DNA from 3 places in the Methylobacterium nodulans ORS 2060 genome. Region 2 is predicted to be linked to each of the others. Evidence: predicted binding sites of a transcription regulator. Region 2 holds the regulator's gene; each other region holds the start of a gene.
What was found. Region 2 encodes PhoB, which activates phosphate uptake and scavenging genes when phosphate is short. Its sites were predicted from a motif close to TGTCATNNANCTGTCAT; they were not measured.
Positions count from the first base shown of each region.

Region 1 (3,271 bases), 3.1 Mb from region 2:
GCTCGGCGACGCCGTCGCGGGCCCCCGCGGGCGGCAGGTAGACGACCCCGCAATTGAAGCGGTGGCCGGCCTCCAGGCCCTCGCGCACGTTGTTGTAGACCGGGATCTCTCCGAGCGGCGTCTCCAGCCCCTGGCCGCGGCGGCCCGGCGAGGTGCCGAACACCACGTTGCCCCCCGAATAGGCGTGGCCGACCGGCGTGACGTCGCTCGACTCGCCGCCTAAGATGTTGAGCACGCAGACCCGGTCCTCGCGCGTGGCGATCTGGTCGAGCGAGCTGATGCCGACGTAGTACTTGAAGCTGCCGATGCCCGGCTTGTGCATCTTTTCCTCCCCTTTTACTCGGCGGCCTGGCGCAGCGGCTCGCCGCTGCCGAGGGCGCGCGCCACGGCCTCGCGCCCGCCCTGCCTCATCCACTGGTCGGCCGTGCGGGCGTAGGCGACGACCTCGCTCATGTCGGAATCGAAGCCGAACAGCCGGTAGGGCAGGCCGAGCGCCTCGGCGGTGTCGCGCAGCGCGCCCATGCCGCGCACGAGGTTCGGCCCGCCGCGGCCGGCGACGATGTACAGGGGCGTCGGCCCGTGCCGGCCCACATGCTCGCGCAGGGCATCCGCCATGGCCCGGAAGGTCTCGAAGATGTCGGTGTTGTTCGACTTGCCGCCGATGATGAACAGCACGTTGGCCTGCTTCAGCCAGTGCTTGAAGCAGATGCGCGCCACCTCCTTCATCTTCGCGTAGGGCGGGTTGCCGCCGAAATCCGAGGAGATGATCGCGTCGTCGCCGAGCATCTCGGTGACGAGGGAGTTGGCGCCGCCGCCGAAGGTCGGGGCCAGGATGGTGCCGGCCGGGTTGATGACGCAGACGTCGCTCTGGCCCTGGTAGGTGCGCAAGCCGTTGATCTCGGCCTCGAAGTCCGAGTAGTCGACCGAGAACAGGTGGCCGGGCAGGCCGAGGCGCTGCCAGCGCGGATCGTCGCGGTCGAAGCCGCACTTGAAGTCGCAGGCCACGGGCGTCAGCCGGCCGGTGCGGTCGGGGCGCATGCGGATCGGGTTGAGCTCGACCGTGGTCATGCCGAAGCCGTGGTAGAGCTCCCACAGCTTGGGCAATTGCTGCACCAGCGGCGAGATCAGGGCCTTGGGCGCGTTCAGCTCCGAGAGGGCGTTGGCGACCACGAAGGCCTTGAGGCCGGTGAGCGGGTCGAAGGGCACCTGCGCCACCTCGCTCCGGTCGAGTTCCTCGATGTCGACCCCGCCCCGGTGGGTGAGCGTCATGGTCGGGGCGCGGAAGCGGGTGCTGTCGGTGATCGAGAAATAGACCTCGTGCTCGGCGGGCACCGCGCCTTCGAAGGTGACGCCGTTGGCCTTGGCCAGCGCATTGCCGTGGCGGTGCTCGACGAAGTAGAGCCGCTCCTTCTCGCGCAGGGCCGTCCCGAGGTCGCGGGCGCGGCCGACGAGGCCGGCCTTGCCCTTCTTGCCGACGCCGCCCTTGAACACCGGCTTGATGAAGATCGAGCCGTGGCGGTCGATCAGGCCCTTGATCTCTTCCTCGCTGGCGTCCGGGCCGAGCACCTCGGCCGTCGGGAAGCCGGCGAACTGCAACAGCTTGGCGCCGTGCAACATGCCCGTGACCTGCATCCGTTTCCTCCGCGCTGTATTTGCCCGGATCTTACGGATGGAACCTGTCACTAACCTGTCGCGCGGCGAATTCTTTGCGAGCCCAAGGTTGAGCTTGCCGCATCAGCGCCCCTCGGTGGCGCGCCGCCATTGGCGCAGCATCCGGGCCCGCTTGATCTGGTCGAGATAGGTGAGGAGTTCCGGGCCGACCGCGATCGGGCGCAGAGCCGGGGCGGTCGCGACCGGGTCGTCGGGCCGGCGCGCGTCGGGGCGCGCGGGCGTCACCGACCGGGCGGCGAGCTGCGCCTGTCCTGCCCGGGACAGCATGTAATCCATGAAGAGCCGCGCTGCCGCCTTGTGGCGTGCGGCCTTCGGGATGAAGGCGATGCGCGAGGTCACGAGCGTGTAGTCGGAGAGCAGTACGACGCCGAGCGCGGGATCGTGCTTGGCCCGCTCCAGGGCGTAGGAGCCGAACACGTCGAAGGCGATGAGCGCCTCGCCGGAGGAGACGCGGTCGAGCATCGTCGAGGTTGTCGTGTAGAGCTTCGCACCGGCCTGCCCCAGGGCCCGGACGAGGTCCCAAGTCCGGGGCGTCACCTCAAGGTTCTGCGCCAGGAACAGGAAGCCGACGCCGCTGCGCTCGGGGTCGTAGGCGGCGACCTTGCCCTGCCACGCCTCCGGGTTCTGCGTCAGGGCCCGGAGGAGCTCCGCATGGCTGCGCGGCACCCGGCTCTCCGGCAGCAGGGTACGATTGTACGCGAGGGCGACGGGCTCGGCCGTGATGCCGTAGGCCTCGTTGCGCCAGACCGCCCAGGCCGGCAGGCCCTCCGCCTCCCGGGAGACATGGCGCTCGGCGTAGCCGTCGTTCACGAGCTTGACCTGGAGATCCATGGCCGAGCTCCAGATGATGTCCGCCGTGCCACCGCCCGCCGCAGCCTCGGCCAGGAATTCCTCGTAGAGATTCGACGAGTTCACCTTGGCGTAGGAGACCGAAAGGCCGGGATGGAGCTGGCGGAAACCCTCCAGCATCGCGGCGGCCTCGGCCTCGTCGGTCGTCGCGCGAATGACGACCGTGCCCTCCCGCTGCGCCGCCGCGAGGTCCTGGCGGGCGGCATCGACAGAAGCGTCGACCTGCGCCCGGGCGGAGGTCAGAAGAACGGCGAGGAAGGCCGCGAGCCCGATCAGCCCGGCCGCAAGGATCCGCACGCGCACCCGTTCCTCCCTGAACCTCCGAACCTTTCGGTTGCCCACGGCGCCATGGGCGGCGAGGATCGGAGGCTACAGGCTCGCGCCGCGATTCCAAGCCGCTCCGCCGCGGCCCGGACACGGGGGCGGCCGGCTCCGAGGGAGGAGCAGCGGATGCGGGTGCTGGTCGTCGAGGACGATGCCGCCCTGGCCCGGGGATTGGTGGCGGCGCTCCGGCTCGCCGGGCTGGCGGTGGACCACGAGGCCGACGGGGCCGAGGCGGCGAGGCTCGCGCTCTCCGAGCCCTACAGCCTGATCGTCCTCGATGTCGGCCTGCCGGGCCTGTCCGGCTTCGAGGTGCTCCGCCGCATCCGCGCCGCGAAGAGCGCGGTCCCGGTGATGATCCTGACCGCCCGGGACGCGGTGACGGACCGGGTGCGCGGGCTCGATCTCGGCGCCGACGACTACCTGCTCA
Region 1 covers NC_011894.1:2,837,588-2,840,858, forward strand. The annotation lists gene MNOD_RS13145 (CoA-binding protein) at 1-322, opposite strand, end outside; gene MNOD_RS13150 (ATP citrate lyase citrate-binding domain-containing protein) at 337-1,632, opposite strand; gene MNOD_RS13155 (ABC transporter substrate-binding protein) at 1,735-2,823, opposite strand; gene MNOD_RS13160 (response regulator) at 2,971-3,271, shown strand, end outside.
Region 1: MNOD_RS13150 (ATP citrate lyase citrate-binding domain-containing protein) is a predicted target of PhoB. The motif match lies at 1,678-1,694, and genes of this name have one in related genera.

Region 2 (3,271 bases):
CGAGCGCCTGAGCAGGGCCGACCTCGACACCCGCGTCGAGGAGGCCCTGCGCAAGGCGGCGCTCTGGGACGAGGTGAAGGACAAGCTCAAGCAATCCGGCATGGGCCTGTCCGGCGGCCAGCAGCAGCGCCTCTGCATCGCCCGCACGGTGGCCCAGCGCCCCGAGGTGATCCTGTTCGACGAGCCGACCTCGGCGCTCGACCCGATCTCGACCGGGCGCATCGAGGAGCTGATCGAGCAGCTGCGCGGCGAGTTCACCATCGCCATCGTCACCCACAACATGCAGCAGGCGGCCCGCATCTCGCAGTTCACCGCCTTCATGTATCTGGGGGAGCTGATCGAGTTCGGGCCGACCAACCGGCTGTTCATGAACCCGGCCAAGCGCCAGACTCAGGACTACATCACCGGCCGGTTCGGTTGATCGACCGCCAATTCCGCCTCCGGTCCGGTCGGAGGCGGAATCCGGGCTCCGACCGTGCCGCATGGCCTGCGGTGAACCGGCACACGCCATCGGACAATGCTCTTGCGAACGGGGACAGCGCCATGTCGGACCATATCGTCAGTTCCTACGACACGGACCTGCAGAACCTGCGCCGCAGCATCGCCGAGATGGGCGGGATCGGCGAGAAGATGATGGCGGATGCCGCCAACGCCCTGGTGCGGCGCGACGCGACCCTCGCCCAGTCCGTCATCGCCGCGGATTCCCGGCTCGACGGGCTCCAGCGCGAGATCGAGGAGCGGGCGATCCTGCTCATCGCCAAGCGCCAGCCGATGGCCGTCGACCTGCGCGAGACCATCTCGGCCATCCGGGTCTCGGGCGATCTCGAGCGGATCGGCGACCTCGCCAAGAACATCGCCAAGCGGGTCGTAGCGATCAGCGACCAGCCCCAGCCGCAGAAGGTCGTGGTCGGCGTGCAGCACATGAGCGAGCTCGTGCAGGAGCAGCTCAAGGACGTGCTCGACGCCTATGCCACGCAGGACGTGACCGTCGCCCTCGATGTCTGGGCGCGCGACGGCGGCATCGACGCCCTCTACACCTCACTGTTCCGCGAGCTCCTGACCTACATGATGGAGGACCCGCGCAACATCAGCTTCTGCACGCATCTCCTGTTCTGCGCCAAGAACGTCGAGCGGATCGGCGACCACACCACCAATATCGCCGAGACAATCCACTACCTCGTCACCGGCGAGACGCTGCCGACGGACCGGCCGAAGAACGATCGGTCGAGCTTCGCCACGGTGGCGCCGCAGCCGGAGGCGTGACCCTGTCGGAGTTCCAGCGTTCTGCATGAGTACGAGGATCCTGATCGTCGAGGACGAGGAGCCGCTGACGCTCCTCCTTCGCTACAACCTCGAGGCCGAGGGCTTCGAGGTCGATGCCGTCGCCCGCGGCGACGAGGCCGATATCCGGCTGCGCGAGCAGATCCCGGATCTCGTCCTCCTCGACTGGATGGTGCCGGGCCTGTCCGGGATCGAACTCTGCCGCCGCATCCGGGCGCGCCGGGAGACGGAGCGGCTGCCGATCATCATGCTGACCGCGCGGGGCGAGGAGGGCGACCGGGTGCGCGGGCTCGCGACGGGAGCCGACGATTACATCGTCAAGCCCTTCTCGGTGCCGGAACTGCTGGCGCGGGTGCGGGCGCTCCTGCGCCGCGCGAAGCCGGCCCACGTGGCGCACCTCCTGGTCGCGGGCGATATCGAGCTCGACCGGGTGAGCCATCGCGTCAGGCGCGAGGGCCGCGAGCTCCATCTCGGCCCGACGGAGTTCAAGCTGCTCGAGTTCCTGATGCAGAGCCCCGGCCGGGTCTTCTCCCGGGAGCAGCTCCTCGATGGCGTCTGGGGCCACGACGTCTATATCGACGAGCGCACCGTCGACGTGCATATCGGCCGCTTGCGCAAGGCCATCAACCGGCCGCGCCGTCCCGACCCGATCCGCACCGTGAGGGGATCGGGCTATTCGTTCGACGAGATGTTCGCCAACGGCACGGCCTGAGCCGTCACCGCCGAGCCGAGCACAGGAAGGCCGCTCCCCACGGGAGAGGGGCGTTCCTACGCACGGCCCGTTCCGCCGCGACAGTCACCTTGAGCCGGCATCCGGTCACGATGGGCCGGCTGCCGATCCGGGTTCCTGATCGGCCACCTTGCCGATGAAGTGGATGCCGCTTCGTCGAACTAGGCTCTACCGGAAGCCCACGACCCGTCTGTCGCTGCGCTTGCGCTCGGCGGCAGGCTGGTAGGCGATGCGGGCGTGGTGCATGCAGTAGGGCAAGCCCGTGATCGAGCGGGCGCCGCAGAAGCGGAAATCCGGCGAGGACGGATCGCCCATCGGCCAGCGGCACATGAACTCGCGCAGTTCCATGATGGTCACGCGCTCCGACAGCGGCAGGGCGACCTCGGCCGGCGCGATGCTCTCCGGCCGCACCAGCGCGAGAGGCGCGGGCGCCGGCGCCACCACGGTCGGCATCGGCGCGGGGCTCGGGCCGCGCGCCTCCTCGCTCGCCGCTCGCCGGGGTTGAGCCGGCGCGGGCGCCGCCCCGTTCGACCTCAGCACGCGCCCGGCAAGACCGAGCCTGTGCACCTTTCCGATCACCGCATTGCGCGACACGCCCCCGATCTCGGCGGCAATCTGGCTCGCGCTGCGTCCTTCCCCCCAGAGCCGCTTGAGGAGTTCGACCCGTTCCTTCGTCCAGCTCGGGCCCGCATCCGTCATCGCCGCCTCCGACTTCCCCCACACACCAGAGGTCGAGACGCACGCAACCGCCTGCGCCCGGCCATGTGGCCGCACGTCCAACCCCTTCGATCCTGCTGGTGATCGCCGCTTCGTGACAGCGCCTGCGACGGGGGTGAACCTACAGGAGCGGCCGTTCCCCGCGCAAGAGTCCCCGGCCGCAGCGAGGCCCTTTTCCCCGCATCGGTCGGGGCGGAGCGCACCGCTGCGATGGGGGCGCCAAGCGACGGCCCGGCCGGGCGAACGGGCCCCGAGGCTCGCCGAAATCCACATGTCCTCAACAGCTTGTTGTGGATCACATTGGGCCCGCGACGCGCGGCGGCTCCCCCTCCGAGAGGCCGGACGGCGCTGCCGTCCGGCCCGCCGCGAGCCTGCGGCGGGAGCAATCGGCACCGCGCGCGGGACAAGCGTGGCAGACAAGTCACGGTGGCGGCCGTCCGAGAGGCCACGTTGCCCGCGCGGCGGGCTGCACCTATGGTTCGAGCCCGGCGCCGCACGCGCCCGACACGGGAAACTCCATGCGGATCGTCCTCGCGTCCCTGC
Region 2 covers NC_011894.1:7,509,838-7,513,108, reverse strand. The annotation lists gene pstB (phosphate ABC transporter ATP-binding protein PstB) at 1-421, shown strand, start outside; gene phoU (phosphate signaling complex protein PhoU) at 544-1,263, shown strand; gene phoB (phosphate regulon transcriptional regulator PhoB) at 1,289-1,993, shown strand; gene MNOD_RS35135 (GcrA family cell cycle regulator) at 2,180-2,710, opposite strand; gene MNOD_RS35130 (cell envelope integrity EipB family protein) at 3,247-3,271, shown strand, end outside.

Region 3 (3,271 bases), 1.6 Mb from region 2:
GTTTCGCCGATCTCTTCGCGCTGCCGGTCGCCTGCTCGTTCCGCCGCCAGGGCCTGTTTCCGGCCGATCACCCCTCCTATGCGGGCGATCTCGGGCTCGGGGTCAACCCGAAGCTCCTCGCCCGCATCCAGGAATCCGACCTCCTCCTCCTGGTCGGCGGCCGCCTCTCGGAGATTCCCTCCCAGGGCTACACGCTGCTTGCGATTCCGGAGCCGCGGCAGCGCCTCGTCCATATCCATCCGGACCCGGAGGAGCTCGGCCGGGTCTACCGCCCGCATCTCGCGATCAATGCGGCGCCCACCGCCTTCGCGGCGGCGATCGAGACCGTGCAGCCGCCGGCCAGCCTGCCCTGGGCGGCGGCGACGCGGGAGGCCCATGCGGCGTATCGCGCCTGGAGCGATCCCGCCCGCATCGTTACCCCGGGCGACCTCCAGATGGGCGGCGTGATGGCCCATCTGCGGGAGGTGCTCCCGGCCGACGCGATCCTGTGCAACGGGGCGGGCAACTTCGCGACCTGGGTCCACCGCTTCTGGCCCTTCCGGGCCTTCGACGGGCAGCTGGCGCCGACCTCGGGCTCGATGGGCTACGGTATCCCGGCTGCGGTCGCGGCCAAGCGCCTGCTGCCGGAGCGGATTGTCGTGGCGGTGTCGGGCGACGGCGACTTCCTGATGAACGGGCAGGACTTTGCCACCGCCGTGCAGTACAGCCTGCCGATCCTGGTGATCCTCGTCGACAACGGCATGTACGGCACGATCCGGATGCACCAGGAGCGGGAATATCCGGGCCGCGTCTCGGGCACGAGCCTGCGCAACCCGGATTTCGCCGCCTACGCGACGGCCTTCGGCGGCTATGGCGAACGCGTGACGCGGACCGAGGACTTCCCGGCCGCCTTCGCCCGCGCCCGCGCCTCGGGCCTGCCGGCGATCCTGCATTGCCCGATCGATCCCGAGGCGATCACCCCGACGACGACGCTGACGGCCCTGCGGGAGCGGAGGCGCCCGGCCTGACGCCGGATTCCCGGATAGCTCGCGGGCGCTCCTCTTCCGGGCGAGGGCAGGGTGATTGGAGATCGCCTTTACCGTCCGACGCGTCCAGCGACGATCGAAGATCATCTCGCCCGGCCTCCTCCGCTCCCCCTGTCCCGGGCGCATACAGCGTCAGCGGAATGCGACCCGGGACCCAGCACAAGAAGTCGCGAAGTGACCGCTGTCCGAGCGCTCCCGCCTGGGCAGCCAACCCCAGCCCTCAATCTCATGCTTGCTCAGCATGAGGATTGGTCGAGGATCGCCAATCTCCACATGCGATCCCCTTGTTCATCCGAGAGAGGGGTTCACACGCCACATCCATCAGTATCGCCGCGACACCGTGACCAGCAATTGTCCCGACACGCTTGCCCTCCGCTCCCCGCCGTGCTCTTGCGGTCCCGAGCGCCGCGCGGGATGCGTCCGTCATCGGTCTGAAACAGAACCGTCCCATCAGGGCCGGCGGCCAAGGAGGAGACGAGGCGCCATGGACTGGACCACCATCGTTCGCAAGGGACTCGCGGCCTGCGGGATCGCCTCCCTGGCGGGGATCGCCGCGGCAAGCCCTGCCTCCGCGGTCACCGAGCTGCAATGGTGGCACGCCATGGTGGGCGCCAACAACGACACCATCATACGGCTCGCCGAGGAGTTCAACGCCGCGCAGAGCGAGTACCGGGTGGTGCCGGCCTACAAGGGCACCTATCCGGAGACGCTGAATGCGGGCATCGCGGCCTTCCGGGCCGGCACGGCGCCCCACATCATCCAGGTCTTCGAGGTCGGCACCGCCACCATGATGGCGGCCAAGGGCGCGGTGAAGCCGGTCTACCAGCTGATGAAGGAGGCGGGCGAGCCCTTCGACCCGAACGCCTACCTGCCGGCGGTCACCGGCTACTACTCGACCGCCAAGGGGGAGATGCTCTCCTTCCCGTTCAACTCCTCGTCCATGGTGATGTGGGTCAACCGCGACGCCCTGCGCAAGGCCGGGCTCGACCCCAACGCGCCGCCGAAGACCTGGCCGGCCGTGTTCGAGGCCGCCAAGGCCCTCAAGGCCGCCGGCTACTCGACCTGCGGCGTCTCGAACACCTGGGTGACCTGGGCGCATCTGGAGCAGTTCTCGGCCTGGCACAACGTGCCGCTCGCCACCAAGGCGAACGGTCTCGACGGTTTCGACACCAGCCTCGAGATCAACAATCCGCTGCAGGTCCGGCATCTGGCGACGCTGGCGGAGATGCAGAAGGAGAAGCTCTACGATTATTCCGGCCGCTACGACAACGGCTTCGGGCGCTTCACTTCGGGCGAGTGCCCGCTCTTCCTCGGCTCGTCGGGCTCCTACGGCAACGTGCGCGGCAACGCCAAGTTCGACTGGGCGGCAGCAGCGATGCCCTACTATCCGGACGTGCCGGGCGCGCCCCAGAACAGCATCATCGGGGGCGCCTCGCTCTGGGTGATGGGCGGCAAGTCGGCCGAGGAGTACAAGGGCGTCGCCAAGTTCTTCGCCTTCCTGTCGGACACCGACCGCCAGGCGCGGATCCACCAGACCACCGGCTATCTGCCGATCACCAAGGCGGCCTACGAGAAGTCGAAGGCGGACGGCTTCTACGACAAGAACCCGGCGCTCGAAGTGCCGATCAGGGAACTCACCAACAAGGCGCCCACCGAGAATTCCCGGGGCTTGAGGCTCGGCAACATGCCGCAGATGCGCGACGTCTGGGCCGAGGAGATCGAGGCGGCGCTCGCCGGCAAGAAGCCCGCCAAGCAGGCCCTCGACGAGGCCGCCGCCCGCGGCAACGCGATGCTGCGCCAGTTCGAGAAGCAGGCGAACCGCTAGGGCCGTGGGGTCGGATCGCGTCACCTTCCGGGGCTGGCTGCTGCCGCTGCTGCTGCTCGCGCCGCAGCTCGCCACCGTCGCGGTGTTCTTCTACTGGCCGGCCGCGCAGGCGGTCGGCCAGTCCTTCCTGGCCCAGGATGCGTTCGGGCTCTCGACGGAGTTCGTGGGGTTCGAGAACTACCGCGGCCTGTTCGCCGATCCGGCCTATTATCAGGCGCTTGGGGTCACGGCCGTGTTCTCGGCCGCGGTGGCGGGGCTCTCGCTCGGCCTCGCGCTGCTGCTCGCCGCCATGGCCGACCGGGAGGTCCGCGGCGCGGGTCTCTACCGAACGCTGCTGATCTGGCCCTACGCGGTGGCGCCCGCCGTGGCGGGCGTGCTGTTCGGCTTCCTGTTCCAGCCCTCGCTGGGGATCGTCGCCCGG
Region 3 covers NC_011894.1:1,341,342-1,344,612, forward strand. The annotation lists gene MNOD_RS06110 (thiamine pyrophosphate-binding protein) at 1-1,007, shown strand, start outside; gene ugpB (sn-glycerol-3-phosphate ABC transporter substrate-binding protein UgpB) at 1,510-2,850, shown strand; gene ugpA (sn-glycerol-3-phosphate ABC transporter permease UgpA) at 2,855-3,271, shown strand, end outside.
Region 3: ugpB (sn-glycerol-3-phosphate ABC transporter substrate-binding protein UgpB) is a predicted target of PhoB. The motif match lies at 1,447-1,463, and genes of this name have one in related genera.